2 regions of the Bradyrhizobium sp. UFLA05-89 genome follow, and region 2 is predicted to be linked to the other one. Evidence: riboswitches for the same ligand, from Rfam matches in the RefSeq annotation. Region 2 holds a riboswitch; the other holds the start of a gene.

Region 1 (8,125 bases), on a different contig from region 2:
ACCGGACTCGTCTTTTCGGTCGTACTCACCTCGCTCGTGCCGGCGCTCATATGCATGACGCTCGCTCTGATCGGAACGATCTCGGCACGAACAATCCTCTACACGATCCCGCAGAGTTTCCTTACTGGCGCCGCTGCCGCCGGAGGCATCGCATTCATCAATTCCATTGGTGCTTTTGGAGCCTTCGTTGGCCCATACATGGTCGGCTTCCTTAAGGATAGGACGGGATCCTTTGACATTGGCTTGGTCGCAATGGCAATCGTGCTAATTGTTGCAACGGGCATCGCCGGCAGCCTTAGACTGGTGGTCCTGTACCATACTGACGTTGCTCGCTGACCGAGCGCCTATAGAGGACTTTCCCGTTAAAGTGTACCGAAATGCGGTGTCTGCGGTGAAGGACCCGCTGAATGAGATCGCACGCGAATCCTGGATCGCCTACGTTGATGGGAGTGGTAAACTGATCGAGGACATATCGGTGGCAAAGAATGGCGTGCCGGCAACGAACCGCTAGGCACATGAATTCATTCTATTTGGTGGAACGCTCTTGCTATGACCGTCTGGGCTTGACCGGCTTTTGGACCGAGCGTCCTCTGACGCAACTCGATCCTGGCGACTCGCGAATTTGAAGGCGATCTCGATGCCCGCTCCCGATGCAAGCGAACGTATTGCAATCTGGAAACTTTAGATTGGGACGGAAATTCAGATGCGGCCAGCTCCTGCGTCTTGCTAATTGGTGGCGGTTTGAGCTGCAACCAATGATCCATTTCTCGCAGACTAGTTCGCACATTGGATCTACGATACGCTCAGTCGGCGCGTATCTCCAATGAATAAAGCCGAGCCTGAACAGTTCAGGCATTCAGGCTCGGCAAGACTTCGATCTCGAGATCCATACCAAATGCGTGGTTGAGCCAGAGCGAACGTCGGCGCAGAGGAGGGCGGGAAAGATCAGGGTTTTGGCATTCCTTCCTTCGCCACGTGGCAGATCAGGTCATTTGCGATTCTTTGTATTCGAGAGCTTCTCGCCTGAACCGCTCTTGGCCGTCTCTCCGACGGCGGACAGCAATTTCGATTTGTCGCCGCTTGCGAAGGTGAAAGTGTCCGCGCCTGCGCTGATGCCATTCCAGATCACCGGTTCGGCGAGTGAAAGTAGCCAGAGCCCCTGAAATCCCGATGCAGTGTTCAGCTGGCCCGTCCATACGGTTGTCGACCCGCAGCCCGCAAAATTCACCGAAAAGCTGATCGCCGTGCCACTATTAGACCGCGCAAGCCAGCCCGTCATCGCCTGAGGGGCACCTTCATCGCAGCTATTGCTCGCATTGTTGGTGTAAGTGCCGGAAATCGCACCTGTGTTGGCATTATAATTGTCAACCGCCAGAGTCGAGCCGTATTGGTTGGTCCAGGTCCAGATCGGCTGCGCCGATGCAGGCGCCGCCAGGAACAGGCCTAGGCAGGCCGCGGCCATCCAGTTCGTCAATTTCCACTTTGCTTGAGACATTTCCGACTCCATATCGCTCCAGTAGCGGAGCGGCTCAATCATAAAACTTTACGTTGGCAATTTAAACGGGTAGTAGATTGTGATAGCGCTAACAGGTTGAGTTGTGATCAACGTCTGGAATTTTAGTTCTGTGAGGCAGAATGATGGGGTTCTTCAGTTGCGAGCGGCTGACACGTAACCGGCCGGCTTTGGTTGAGCTGTCCGCAGCTCTGGGCCATCATGTACGGCAACGAGGCGGGTCGGCTCACTCTCAGTCGCCCACTAACAATCCCTAGCGCAGGCCCTTTGGGGCGGGCGTTGTGGCCACAGCGGGAGTGGGAGCTCGTCCAAGCGCGGCTCGATGGGCTTTGATGGGTGAGGTGGAACTGAAAGTCGAGGCGCTTCGATGTACATGGTCATTCGCAAGTACCTCAAAGTTCGTTCGGTTGCGGATGCTGCTCGCCGCGCCAAAAGCGGTATCGGTCAGATCCTAAGGGAAGCGCATGGTTTCAGATCTTACTACGTGTTGGATGCAGGCGAAGGTATCTGTGTCGCTGTTATGATCTTCGAGGATCGCGAAAGCGCCATTGCGGCCAATCACAAGGTGTTGGAGTTTGTTCAAGCGAGCCTGCATGACCTTGAGCTTGGAGACCCCGAAATCGTGGCCGGCGACGTTTTAGCGAATATACAATCTGATCTATAATTGTTCGTGCGCGCGGAGTGGCAACTAATTTCCGTTGAGCGCCGTCTAGCAAGAAAAGGCCCGTCTTCGTCGATGTCCATGGAAGTAGTCAGGCTTACCCGTCGAGACAGTAAAAGCTGGGCGAGGGCAACGTGATCATCCGCTGCAAGCAACCCGGACGATGGTGAACGAGCCGCGTTCGGCGCTTGAGCGCGAGTGTGTCGCGCTCTATTCGTCGATTGGACGGCCGCCAATCCCGCCGGAGAAGCTGCTGCAGGAGCTGTTGCAGGCGCAAGGTCACGCTGTCGTCAGCCCGCCTCGCGTAGTTCGCGGGCCGCTGCAACCATGTTGATGAGCGCCGGACGGACTTCCTCCCATTGACGAGTCTTCAGACCGCAATCCGGATTGATCCAGAGCTGTGAGTCCGACAGCCGTTGGCGGGCCAGCGCGATGAGATCCTTCATCTCAGTGGCTTCGGGCACGCGCGGCGAGTGGATGTCATAGACGCCGGGGCCGATGTCGTTCGGGTATTTGAAGGCGGTGAATGCATCGAGCAGTTCCATCTTAGAACGGGAGGTTTCGATCGAGATGACATCAGCGTCCATCGCGGCGATTCCATCAATGATGGCATTGAACTCCGAATAGCACATATGGGTATGGATCTGCGTTGCGTCGGCAACACCAGAGGAGCAGATGCGGAAGCTCTCCACGGCCCAGTCGAGATAGGCCTTCCAGTCGGATCGACGGAGCGGCAAACCTTCGCGTAGCGCTGCCTCATCGATTTGGATCATGGTCGCGCCCGCCTTTTCGAGGTCGGCGACCTCGTCCCGGATCGCGAGCGCGATCTGACGGCAGGCCTCGCTGCGCGGAATGTCGTCACGGACGAACGACCAATTCAGGATCGTCACCGGCCCCGTAAGCATGGCCTTCATAGGCTTCCTGGTCAGCGATTGCGCGTAGCTCCACCATTCGACGGTCATCGCCTTCGACCGGGAGACATCGCCGAATAAGATCGGAGGGCGAACGTAACGGGAGCCATAAGATTGCACCCAGCCGTGCTTAGTAAATAGGAACCCGGAGAGCTGCTCAGCGAAATACTGGACCATATCGTTGCGCTCGAACTCGCCGTGTACGAGCACGTCGAGTCCGATGTCTTCCTGCCATCGGACGGCGCGAGCCGTTTCATCCTTCAGGAACTGTTCATATTGCGCGTCTGTTAACTTTCCCTTGGCACGCGCGGCGCGAGCAGTGCGGACTTCTGCCGTCTGCGGGAACGACCCGATCGTGGTCGTTGGGAAAAGCGGCAGGCCGAAACGCTTGCGCTGAACCTCGGCGCGGCTCTCAAAAGCGCTATTGCGGCGGCGCATAACCGCATCAATCGCCGCCGTACGCTGGGCAACGGCCGTGTCATGGATCTTTGGCGAAGCTCGGCGGGCCGTCGCCGCAAAGTCCGATTCGGCAAACGCGGCGGCAACGACCTTTCCGTCGACCGCGAGCGCTTTTGCCAAGGTCGCGAGCTCGCCGATCTTCTGAACCGAGAAGGCAAGCCAGCTCTTTACGTCAGAATCGAGATCGGTCTCCAGCTCAAGGTCGATTGGGACATGAAGGAGTGAGCAGGACGGCGCCAGCTGCACGCGATCCTTGCCGAACGTTGCAATGACGGGCCTGAACCGCTCCACGAGTGCCGACAGGTCGGAGCGCCACACGTTGCGGCCATCGATGATGCCGAGTGAAATCACGAGGTCCGCGCGGGCGCCGGGTTCAATCTGGCTCAATTGTTGAGGAGCGCGCACCAGATCGACGTGCAATCCGGCGACTGGCAGCCCCAGAGCTGTCGCCAGATTGTCGCCAATTGCACCGAAATAAGTGGCAAGCATGATCTTGATGCCGGGCACCTCCTTGGCGAAACGCCGATAGACACGCTGCAGCGCGCTTCGTGTGGTCTCGTCCAGATCGAGCACCAAGCAGGGCTCGTCAAGCTGGACCCACTCGGCTCCACGTTTCGCCAGTTCTTGGAGGACCTCGACATAGACCGGAACGAGGCTATCGAGCAGCGAAATCGGATCAAACGCCAAGTCGGCGCTCTTGCCGAGCTTAAGGAAGGTGACTGGTCCGATCAGGACAGGCCGTGTTTGATAGCCAAGGGCTTTCGCCTCCTCATATTCCTCGATCGGCTTACGGGAGGAAAGCCTGAAGGTCTGACCTTTATGGAATTCGGGCACCATGTAGTGGTAATTGGTATCGAACCACTTGGTCATTTCCTGCGCAGCGGCGCCATGGCCATGATGGGCTTGACCGTCGTGCTCCTGGTCTTGCGAGCCCCGTGCCATGGCGAAATAGGTTGTCAGCGAGACCGGACCGTCCTCCCAGCCGTACGCTTTAGGAATCGCGCCAACCATGACGCTCGTGTCGAGAACCTGGTCATAGAGTGAGAAATCATTCGATGGGATGACGGTGACGCCAAGCGAATTCTGCCGTGCCCAGTTAGCGACACGAAGGCCGGCCGCAGCTTCAAGAAGCTGCCGGTCGTTGATCTTGCCCTCCCAGTAGCCTTCGAGCGCCAGTTTGAGTTCGCGGCGTGGCCCGATACGTGGCATGCCGAGGGTTGCGACAGGAAGTGAGGGAAGAGACATAGCTTTAACCCCATTGTGGTTGGAGCAAAGGCTATGGCGGAGACGCAGGCAGGAGGGCCGCGAAAGCGCCCTACTGCTTGGCGTACCACCGGACACCCCGCCCGTGGTCGATTATGTTGTCGGGGCAGGTCTCCTGGCTCGCGAGTCATCGCCTGCATCCGGCCTTCCCGAAGCGCCTGCTTCAGTGACACGTATGGATGCGGGCTCGCCGCTTACAGTTGCGGGGGCAGCGCCGGCATTGATTCAATCCTGAACGGATCGAGGACGCACCGGCTTCCCTCTTAGCTCCAGATCAAGAGAGATCTGGAGAACCTCGACAACTTCGATTATCTGCACCAGAGGGGTAACGTCAACCTCTGCGGATTACCTTTGCTGCGGCTTCTGGCCGGGCAGGTCTGTCTTAACGAAGAAAGCATCGAGCCCTTCGCATCTGTCCGGAGCAATCGTCGCGCAAAGCTTCACGCGGCAGGATCTGCTCGACGAGCTCGCGCCTAACACGTGCGAGTGCGTCGTAAAGTGCGTCTTATACCTTCATGGCGTCGACCTCCGCCGCCGTCAAGATCGCCATCGATCGAACAGTACGAAGGAAGCAAAATAGATCTCGGCCAACGAGACCTTGAGGAGCGTCGTTGTCGATTCCAACGCGGACGGTTTTCTTGTTCGTCGGCGCCGAACTGCAACATCTGCATCAACGTCCCAGCGAAGTGCAAGGCATTTTGGATCGGTCAACTACCAATACTAGGAATTGATCGAACTGACAGACCCGGTCAATTTTACGAGGTCGCCTCAAGAGCACAAGAAGAGCTCGTCGCTGTTGTCACGCATTGTGGCGGATTTCCGCTATGCGGTCCGCAATTTAGCGTTCGTCGACTCCTGCCGCAGTTGAATAGCTTGGTCTGGCGAACAACCTGCAAATTGGAGAGTGTCACCATGGATGCAGCCGTATCGTCGGATAGCATCATTCCTCGTGCCGACATCGTCAAACGCGCAGCGCGCATCGGCGCAGAGATCCGAAACGTCAAGCTGTCGGGAGACTTGCCGGACCAGACGATCGCCGCGATCAATGAGCTGCTGCTGGAGCACAAGGTTATTTTCTTCCGCGACCAGGGTCATCTCGACGATGCTGAGCAGGAGCGCTTTACACTTCGTTTTGGAAGTCTGGCACCTCATCCAACGCTCGGTGCCATAAAGGGAACGACGTCGATCATCGAGCTTGACTCTGCCCGCGCCGGTAGCCGGGCCGACTTGTGGCACACCGATGGAACCTTCGTCGATGCCTACCCCAAAATTGCGGTGCTACGAGGCGTTGTAATACCACCCTTCGGTGGCGACACAGCCTGGTCAAACACCGTTGCGGCCTACCTCGACCTAGCACCGCCGTTGCAGCGGCTTGCAGACAAGCTTTGGGCCGTTCACAGCAACTCCTTTGACTACGCTATACTGGACCGTGTCAGCGAGCTCGACAAAAAGCACTTGGACGAAGTCTTTACTAGAACGATCTATCAGACTGACCATCCTGTGGTGCGCGTGCACCCCGAGACCGGCGAACGCACACTGGTGCTCGGCGCTCTGGTGCAAAATTTCGTTGGTATCCCAAAATACGACGGCCAGAAGCTGTTTGATGTCTTTCAGTCTCATATCACGGCTCTCGAAAATACCGTCCGCTGGAGCTGGAGGGAAGGCGATATAGCGATCTGGGACAATCGGGCTACACAGCATTACGCGGTGAACGATTACGGCGATCAGCATCGCCTCGTTCGTCGCGCCACCGTCGCCGGTGAAGTACCCGTCAGCATCGATGGTCAGAGCAGCGTAACACGCATCAAGGCAGCCAAGGAACCGAAGGTCGCCTAGCGCCTTCACAAGATTGGCCGCGATCCGGTCGATGCACACCCTACCTTTGTTCGCCAATTTGCTGCATGCAGCATTCGGCTTGCTTCGTTATCGCATTTCCACGATGTCTTCGAGCGGCCCGCGCTTTCAAATCAAAAGCAGGGCCGGTTCTTGTGAGGCCATATCGGCTTTGTCGCAAGATGCCGTCGTCCCCATCAGCAATGGCGGCTTGCCGCTTTGAAAGTGCCTCCCGACAGCCGCGTCTAACCTTGAGAAGCGTGGGCGAGCGCGGTCGTTATACCCGTATCCCGCCGAAAATCAATCGCAGCAACCCGATCTGCTTCAGCCCTTATCTCTACCGAGCTCGCAACCAGGTCGAGTTGTTCTTCAACAGGATCAAACAATATCGGCGGGTAGCGACGCGCTACGACAGACTTGCCGCCAACTACCTTGCCTTCGTTCGACTCGCGTCGATCAGGCTATGGCTGCGCCTTCATGAGTCCTCTTCGTCTTAGTCGCTTCAATCGCAGCGCAGTACATGAGCGACTCCACGTCTTCGCGCCTCACTAGTCCACGTTCGATGGCGATCTCAAGAAAAGGTCGATGTTCATTGAGCGCCGCTCTTACAGCCGCGGCGACACTGGCGTACCCGAACTCAGGTACCAGTGCTGTCGCTAGCGCACTCGACGCCAGCAAATTCTGCCGGGACCGCTCTTCATTTACCGTAAGCGAGCACACACACCGCTCGAGGAAGATCGTCGCCGAACGTTGAAGGAGGATGATGGACTCGATCAGGCGATCGCAAACCAGCATGTCGTAGCAATTGATCTCCAGCAGGCCGTGCTGGCAGGCCATCGCGATGGCAGCATCGTTCCCCACGATCGCAAATGCTGCTTGGCACACCGCTATAGGAATAACTGGGTTTACCTTGCCGGGCATAACCGAAGATCCAGCCTGGATCGCGGGCAAGGCAATTTCTCCGATAGCGCCGCCGGGACCCGACGAGAGCACAATGAGGTCATTTGCAATCTTCCAGAGGGAATTCGCTGAATTTCGAAGTTCGGCCGATAACCGCGCACACGCGTCTAAATTCTGCATCGCATCGAATGTATCGGTAGCTGGCTTGATTTCGTTACCAATCAAGGTCGACAAGTGTCGGAACACCGCCTGTTTGTAGCCAGGTTTAGAGTTAAGTCCGGTGCCAACTGCGGTACCACCGAGTGGAAGGACCAGGAGTTGGCGCCGCAACTCCTCCACTTGCTTCGCATGACGCTGTAGGACCGCCCCATATGCCCCGAATGTCTGACCGAACAACATCGGAACAGCATCCTGCAAACATGTGCGGCCAAGGCGCAAGGTTTCGGAATACTCCTTCTTCTTTTCCGAGAAGGCAGCGGCCAATTGCATCAAGGCAAGCGAAGTACCTTGCGACACACGAAAGATCGCGAGCCTTATGGCCGTCGGAAGCACGTCGTTGGTGGATTGACTGAGATTGACGTGATC
Region 2 (8,125 bases):
TTCATGCTTTCGACCGAATTGATCGCGAAGCGGATGCGCCGGATAGAAATGGGCGCAGGGAACCCAGCCGTCCGGAACCGGCTCCGTTGCCGCGTGCGTCCGACCATGCGCAAGCAGCTTCGGCAGGACATGCGTGTGTGGCCCGTCGGGACTGCGACCATCAGGTGGCGGGATCGGCTGGAACACCTCGGCCCGCCCGACTCGGCTGATGAAAACGCGGTGCGGATTGGCAGCGAGAATGATGCGCATCGCATCGTTCCCCGGCGCAAACACCGATCGGCCGACTCTTTCACGGAGCGCCGCAACGACGTGCCGATCTGCTATGCGAATGCAAGCGTCGATCTGCAATGTGCCAAGGCCGAGATCAAACAGGATGCCGCTGCGATCCCTGCCTCGCAGAGCATCGTCGTCGGCTCCGACCTCCGTCAACGTGGTACGCCCGTGCATCCCACACGAGCCAAGCGGAAGACACAGCGCCACGCGATGACTCCAGCTCTCGCTCGTCGGCGATTCCGAGGCGAACAGGCGCAGCTTTGGCGTTGACAGGATTTGAATCCCGCCCTTGTCCGTGACGATACTGATCATCGCCTCGTCGCAACGCAGATCGGCCGGCTCGGCCTGATCGCGTGTGAACTCGGCGATCGCCCCGAAAGTGCCCACACTCCAGCCCGCCTCAACGTCAGCAAGCTGACCGGCAAGGACGTCCATCACTCCGGCTGCCGTCATCCGAGATCCCTCGCCGCGCGACCTCTGGCGCGGCCCTTAGACTAGAAAGTCGCGCCAGCCTTCAAGAGATAGGTGCGGCCGGGAAGCGGATAGGCGCTGAACCGCCCGTCGGTGAAGGTACTCGCGATCGCATAGTCGTAATAGAGCGCGTTGAGCACATTGTTGACGGTGAAGGACCAAAAATAGCGCTCATACTGTCCGCTGAGCTTGAGATCGATCGTGCCATTGGCAGGAATTGGCTTTTGGGTTCCGGCCTGGTCGTTATCCATCCGCCGCTCGCTCCAGAAGCGCGCGGTGGCATCGAACACGACGTAATTCTGCCAGATGTTCCAGGTGACGCCAACATTCGCGGTGTAGCGCGACACCAGCGGCACGTCATTGCCCGCCCAAATCCCTTCGCGGAAGACCGCACGAGTAACCGCCATGCCTGAACGCAATAGCAGCGCGTCGTTGATGCGGACAGAGAGACTGGTCTCGGAGCCGTAGCGGCGGGTCGGATCGAGATTGACGTTGTAGAAAAGCACTGGGTTGAAATGGATCTCATTGGTGAGGTCCATCAGATAAAGGCTGCTCTGCATTTGCAGTCCGCCAGCCTTGATGCGCAGACCGCCCTCGACATCCTGTGATGTCTGAGTCTTGAGCTGGAATGTTTGCGGGATCGACGCAAACGTCACGGGATCGAACGAAGGCCCCGATGACACCCGCTCGTCGACATCAGGCGTCCGAAATGCACGCGCGCCTCGGCCGAACAAAGTAAACACGTCGTTGAGACGCTGCTCGACACCGAGGTGCAGCGCATATTGGGTTTCGCTGCTATTGAGCGGCAGCGCGCCGATGTCGGCGTTGAACGGAGCTGTAGGATCGAAATTGTCACGCGCCGACAAGTTGACGTTCTGCACGCGCGCGCCGTAGGAGACGTCGGTCGTCGGCGTGACACCCAGCGTATGCTGGAAGTAGCCGGCAACCGTCTGTTGCCTGAGGTCGTAATTGTGCCACGGTGCCAGGCCCTGGCCGGCGCCGCGATCCTGTTGGTAGCTCGCATCATAGTAGTCGATACCGGTCAGCAACTGCGAGGGCATGCCGAACAGCAGGCTCTTCACGCTCAGTCGCGGCGTGATCGACCACGTCGTCAGATTGGCTTCGAGATAGGTCGAGGTGAAGAGAGCCGGCACCGGCGTTGGACTGGAGAAAAATGCGCTCTGCTGCTTCTTGTCGCGCACGCCGCCGTCGACAATCAGATCAACGCCGTTGACGAGTGTCTTCGTGAAACCTGCGGTCGCACTCCAGCCCTGCTGGTTGGCGTAGTCGAAGGGCGTGCTGGTGCCTCTTCGATCCGTTGCGAGTTGGTCGAGCCCGATCGACGGATCGACGAGGCGGCCGCCCGGCAACCTCAGTTCCTGGTTGTCACCCGTGACGGTGAGAAACGCCGTCAGATCGGGCGTCGAGTAGTTCAGATTGCCGACGCCGTTTTCCTGGGAGTAGCGATTGTTATCGCGGTAGCCGTCGGTCTTGACGACATTGCCGTAAAACGAGGTCGACCAGGGACCAGAGGTGAGCGAGGTCGAAACGTTGCCGAGCCTGGTGTTGAACGAACCGAATCCGGCTTCGATGCGCGCCGTGACGGGTGGCCCGCTAACACCGTTTTTGGTGATGATATTGATGACGCCGCCAACCGCATTGTCGCCGTAAAGCACTGCGCCGGAATTGCCGCGCGTGATCTCGATGCGCTCGATGGAATTGAGCGGGATGGTGGAGAGATCCACCTGCGCCATGTCGATGTCGTTCAGCCGCCGCCCGTTGATCAGGACCAGCGTATTTGCCGTGGCGAAAGCGCCGAAGCCGCGCAGGTCGACGCTAGTCTTGGCCGCCACCGGGCCGCCGTAAAGCGTCGTGATCTGGGCACCCGGGGTCTGCGTCGTGATGATCTCGGCGAGCGACTGCGCCGGCGAATGTGCGATGTCGGCGGCGGTGATAACGGTGGTCGCCGCTCCGACGATCCCTCCGCCGCTGGCGACTGTCTGGTTGCCCGCCGCCGGCGGGGGTGTGCTATCGGCCGCCGGAGTGCCACGGGCGGTGACGTTTGGCGCGGCGCGACGCCTCGTCGTTTCGCCATCGCCGGTCGCTCTGGCGCGCGTGCGGTTCGGGTCGTCCGACTTGGTCACTTCCACGGGCGGTAGTTGCTCTGCAACAGTCTGGGCGCGGGCCGCCCCGGCCTCAATAAGAGCAGCAGAGACGATCACGGTTGATGCGAGCAGAGCCACGCGGCGGCGCCGGATAGCGGCAGAAACGGGAGACATACAACAGGCCTCGGTATGACGTCAGTGGCACGTCACAGCGAACGAGGCTTTACGGCGGAGCGATCGATTGCTCCGGTGAAGCTAATGTCTGTTACTCCCCGACCGACACCTTCGCGTGTGACCACGGCTGACGGCAGGTCTCCTGGCTCGCGGGTCGTTACCTCTCCGTCGCCTTCCCGGGACCGAGATGCCCAGTGGCAAATGACGTGAGGTTCACCGCTTACAGTTGCGGGGGCAGCCGCGGCATAAGGGTACTCCCCGCACCGCATTCCCTATTAATCCCCGAAGGGAGCCGTCGCAACAACCGTAAGGTTTCGGGTTTGGCCCCGTCAAACGAGTTCGCGACGATGGTCTACGGTTCGTTGCACAGTGTGATCGAAATACATCACTGGATGTAATGGCGAGGCGGAATTTAGTGCCGGCTAATCCGATCCGCGTCGCGCCATTGCGTGATCTGATCGGCGCGCGACGACAACTCGCGAATTGCCTCTGGAGGATAAAGAAAAAGTCCGACCTGCTTCCTGCCTTGGCTGAAATAGGCCCTGCCGCTCGTTGGGACACGACCGTCCTTTGACCAGCGGCGAAGCTCCGCGCCGGAGACTGAGAGAATTTCTTCGACCATCTTCGCAGTCAGCGGCTCGATCCTCAGCCGCTCAAGCTTCTGCTCGGCGACCTCGCACACATCCAGGATTGAGCGCTCGGCAACGTCAGGACATTCGATGACGATGCCCGATCTCACGTGCTTCACGACGCACTTTACCTCGTCGCGAAACGTCGATTTGACCAGCCGAATTGCCTGGTTTGCCTTCTGGATGCTGCCGGCCGTCAAGCGCACCGAAGGATAGAAGCCGACCATATGCACCGCGGCTTCAGACGTATCGAGATAGCGAAAATGAACAGCTTCGTCTTGCATTCGTCTCAGGGCTTGGACGCGGCATAAGGTGAAAAGAGCGACTGTCGCTCGTCGACCATCAGGGACCGGCCGACCGGTGGAAAAGCTCGCTGCGGACAACTGATACGTTCGCACACCTTGCATCCCATGCCAATGGGGACCGCTGACGCAGGATCGTGAATGTCCAAGCCCCTGGAGTAAACGAGCTCGCCAGCGTGCCTGACGTCGCACCCGAGCGCCACGGCGAAAGTCTTGCTGAGGGATTCATAACCGCCGCTCCTGTGGGACACGGTTCGCGCGATCCAAAGATAGGCCCGTTCGTCCGGCATCCGGGCAAATTGAGTCACGATACGGTCGGGAGAGGCAAACGCCTCATAGACATTCCAGAGCGGACAGGTGCCGCCAATCCGGGAGAAATGGAAATCGGTGGCGGATTGGCGTTTCGAAATGTTGCCGGCACGGTCGACGCGAATGAAGAAGAACGGAACGCCGCGCGACGAAGGTCTTTGCAACGTGCTGAGGCGATGACAGATGGTTTCAAAGCCGACGCCGAATGCCTCGCCCAGGAGATCGATGTCGTAGCGACGCACCTTGGCTTCGGCAAGAAATCGCTCGTAAGGCATGAGCAGCGCGCCGGCAAAGTAGTTGGCAAGGCCGATGCGGGCAAGCCCGCGCGTCTCCTGATTGGCGAAGCCTGCGCTCTCGACCAACGTCTTCAACTCTTGTTCGAGGCCGAGCATGGCGATCTGAGTTGCGAGCTGGAACGCACGTTGTCCAGGTTCGAGCCTGCGCGAAAGATGCAGTGTCCGGCTCTGCGGATCGAAACGGCGCTGGACATCGTCTGTCGCATCGCCGGTCACAACCGAAACGTCGAACCTCTTTCGCAGATGATCGCTAAGGGTGGACGGCGTTACGGTTGCCGAGGGCGCGAGTTCCTCGGCCATTAGCTCAGCAGCTTCATCAAGTTCGGCTATGTAGTTGTGACGCGCATAGAAGAAATCGCGAACCTCTTCGTAAGGCGTCGAAGGCAGGATCGCTGTTTCGGCCTGCCGGTCCTCACCGAGCAGCGCGGCGAGCGCCGCAGTCTGCTCGATCGCCTGCCGGTACCGGCGATTGATGCCGACAAGCGCCCGCCCGAGCGCCGGCATGTTGACGGCAAGCTCTCGCAGTTCGGCGGCAGACAACGTGTCGCCGATCTCCGGATCCGACAAGGCTTCTCGTAAATCGGCAATGAGCCGCGCCTCGTCATCCTCCGAGAACAACTGAACGTCGACGCCGAATGCAGCGTTGAGCTTGAGCAGCACGGCGATCGTGAGCGGCCGCTGGTTGTTCTCCAGCTGGTTGAGATAGCTCAGCGAAATTCCGATCGCCGAGGCGAGCGCCTGCTGCGTCAACCTGCGCTCCTCGCGCAGGCGTTTCAGGCGCACGCCCATGAATGCCTTCTTCATATGGCGCCCTCCCCGGACTTCGCAAACTTTGCAAATTCACAGCCTTTGCTTCGCAAAGCTTCACCTTTTCAGTACTGTACGCGATCGCCGCTCTTGCAGATATTGCGAATAGCAAGACCAAGTTGCAAGGGTCATCGGATATCCGTCGATGCAGGCCGCTCTCGAATCCATCGCCAGCCGGAACGAGCCCACCCGGTTCGTCGAGGTGATCTTCCCGAGCAGGCCAATCATTACGGCACGCTGTTCGGCGGCAATGCCTTGAGCCTGATGGGCAAGGCCGCCTTCGTTGCGGCGACGCGCCGAGCCCGCTGTGCCGTCGTGATGGCGACGTCGGACAAGGTGCAATTCCACGCGCCGGTCCGTGTCGGCGAGCTCGTCGAGTTGACCGCCCAGGTCGAGCGCGTCGGCCGCTCATCAATGACCGTCTCCGTGGAAGTGGTCGCGGAGACGCTTGGCACAGGCGCTCGCCGGGTCGCCATGCAAGGCTCGTTCGAGATGGTTGCGGTCGACACATCCGGCCGGCCGACGCCCGTGGCTCCGCTTCCTTCAAACCAAGTCTAGGGATATCCAATCGTGAAATCGCATAACGTCCGCACCTACAAGTCCTCCGAGCATCTGGCGCGGGCCGATCAACTCGCCTGGAAGATCGCCGAGGTCGCTTCCGATCCGGTCGCCGTCGAGCCCGCGGTGATCGAGATGATCGGAAACCGGATCATCGACAACGCCGCCGTGGCCGCCGCTTCGGTTGCGCGCCGTCCCGTGGCGAGCGCACGTGCACAGGCAGTTACTCATCCGTTCAAGCCCGGCGCAACGGTGTTCGGACTCGCACCGTCGCGGCGCATCTCGCCGGAATGGGCGGCCTGGGCCAATGGCGTTGCCGTGCGCGAGCTCGATTTCCACGACACGTTCCTGGCTGCCGACTACTCCCATCCCGGCGACAACATTCCGCCGATCCTTGCGGTCGCACAGCATTGCGGCCTCGACGGCGCCGCGCTGATCCGCGGCCTTGCGACCGGCTACGAGATCCAGGTCAATCTGGTGAAGGGCATCTGCCTGCACGAGCACAAGATCGACCACATCGCCCATCTCGGCCCCTCCGCAGCGGCCGGCATCGGCACTGCGTTGGGCCTGCCGATCGAGACGACCTACCAGGCTGTGCAGCAGGCGCTCCACGTCACCACCACGACGCGCCAGTCACGCAAGGGCGAAATCTCGAGCTGGAAGGCCTATGCACCGGCCTTCGCCGGCAAGTTGGCGATTGAGGCCGTCGACCGCGTCATGCGCGGCGAAGGCGCGCCCTCGCCCGCCTGGGAGGGCGAAGACGGTTTTATCGCGTGGCTGCTGTCGGGGCCGAAGGCGCAATACACGGTACCACTGCCCGAAAAGGGTGAGCCGAAGCGCGCCATTCTCGACACCTACACCAAGGAACACTCTGCGGAGTATCAGAGCCAGGCGCTGATCGATCTTGCGCGGCGCATGGGTCCGAAGATCGGCGATCTCACCAAGATCGAGAGCATCGTGATCCACACCAGCCATCATACGCATTACGTGATCGGTACCGGCGCCAACGATCCGCAGAAGATGGATCCGAAGGCCAGCCGCGAGACGCTGGACCATTCGATCATGTACATCTTCGCCGTCGCCCTCGAAGACGGCGGCTGGCATCACCAGAAGTCCTATGCGCCCGAACGTGCTAATCGGCCCGAGACGGTCGCCTTGTGGCACAAGATCTCGACGATCGAGGACCCGCAATGGACCCAGCGCTATCACAGCCATGATCCCAAGCAGAAGGCGTTCGGCGGCCGCGTGGTCGTGACGTTGAAGGGCGGCTCGATTGTCAGCGACGAACTGGCCGTAGCCGACGCCCACCCGCTCGGCGCCCGTCCTTTTGCCCGGCCGCAATATGTCACGAAGTTCCGCAGTCTCGCCGATGGCGTCATCGCACCGCAGGAGCAGGAGCGCTTCCTTGGCCTCGTCGAGCGCCTGCCGGAGCTGAAAGCAGTCGACCTCGTCGGACTCACGTTCACCGTCGATGCCTCGCAACTCGGCCCGAAAGGATCGAGCGGCATCTTCGACTGGTCCGGCTGCTAGCGCCCTCAACACAGCTCTCACGCAATTTCGGGGATTGCCATCATGACGAATGAAGCTCCTTCAAAGCCGACGCCCAAGAAGTCGGTCGCACTATCAGGCATCGTCGCCGGCAACACGGCGCTCTGCACCGTCGGCCGTACCGGCAACGATTTGCATTATCGCGGCTATGACATTCTCGACGTCGCGGAAACCTGCGAGTTCGAGGAGATCGCCTATCTTCTCGTGCACGGCAGCCTGCCGACGCCGGCCGAGCTCGCCGCCTACAAAGCCAAGCTGAAGGGCTTGCGCGGTCTGCCCAATGCCGTGCGAGCGACGCTAGAGGCGCTGCCGGCCGCGGCGCATCCGATGGACGTCATGCGCAGCGGCGTCTCGACGCTGGGCTGCGTGCTGCCGGAGGCCTCCGATCACAATCATCCGGGCGCGCGCGACATTGCCGATCGCCTGATGGCTTCGCTCGGCTCGATGCTGCTCTACTGGCACCATTTCGCTCAGAACGGCCGCCGCGTTGACGTCGAGACCGACGACCAGACCATCGGCGGTCACTTCCTGCACCTTCTGCACGGGCGCAAGCCGTCGGACTCCCATGTCCGCGCCATGCACACCTCGCTCAATCTCTACGCGGAGCACGAATTCAACGCGTCCACCTTCACGGCGCGTTCGATCGCCGGCAC

What was found. A riboswitch is a leader RNA that binds a small molecule or an ion and turns the genes downstream of it on or off. The one in region 2 is predicted to bind cobalamin.
Region 1: another riboswitch for cobalamin. It lies ahead of metE (5-methyltetrahydropteroyltriglutamate--homocysteine S-methyltransferase); the one in region 2 lies ahead of SO139_RS10070 (TonB-dependent receptor).

What each region holds. Positions count from the first base shown of each region.
Region 1 covers NZ_JBANBA010000080.1:852-8,976, reverse strand. The annotation lists gene SO139_RS31650 (MFS transporter) at 1-336, shown strand, start outside; gene SO139_RS31645 (avidin/streptavidin family protein) at 989-1,537, opposite strand; gene SO139_RS31640 (hypothetical protein) at 1,881-2,177, shown strand; partial or broken gene SO139_RS31635 (transposase) at 2,299-2,442, shown strand; gene metE (5-methyltetrahydropteroyltriglutamate--homocysteine S-methyltransferase) at 2,465-4,789, opposite strand; cobalamin riboswitch at 4,896-5,120, opposite strand; gene SO139_RS31625 (TauD/TfdA dioxygenase family protein) at 5,720-6,643, shown strand; partial or broken gene SO139_RS31620 (transposase) at 6,922-7,137, shown strand; gene SO139_RS31615 (aspartate ammonia-lyase) at 7,097-8,125, opposite strand, start outside.
Region 2 covers NZ_JBANBA010000014.1:15,391-23,515, forward strand. The annotation lists gene SO139_RS10065 (DUF6925 family protein) at 1-726, opposite strand, end outside; gene SO139_RS10070 (TonB-dependent receptor) at 768-3,023, opposite strand; cobalamin riboswitch at 3,139-3,335, opposite strand; gene SO139_RS10075 (hypothetical protein) at 3,436-4,035, opposite strand; gene SO139_RS10080 (short-chain fatty acyl-CoA regulator family protein) at 3,942-5,363, opposite strand; gene SO139_RS10085 (acyl-CoA thioesterase) at 5,631-5,924, shown strand; gene SO139_RS10090 (MmgE/PrpD family protein) at 5,937-7,454, shown strand; gene prpC (bifunctional 2-methylcitrate synthase/citrate synthase) at 7,497-8,125, shown strand, end outside.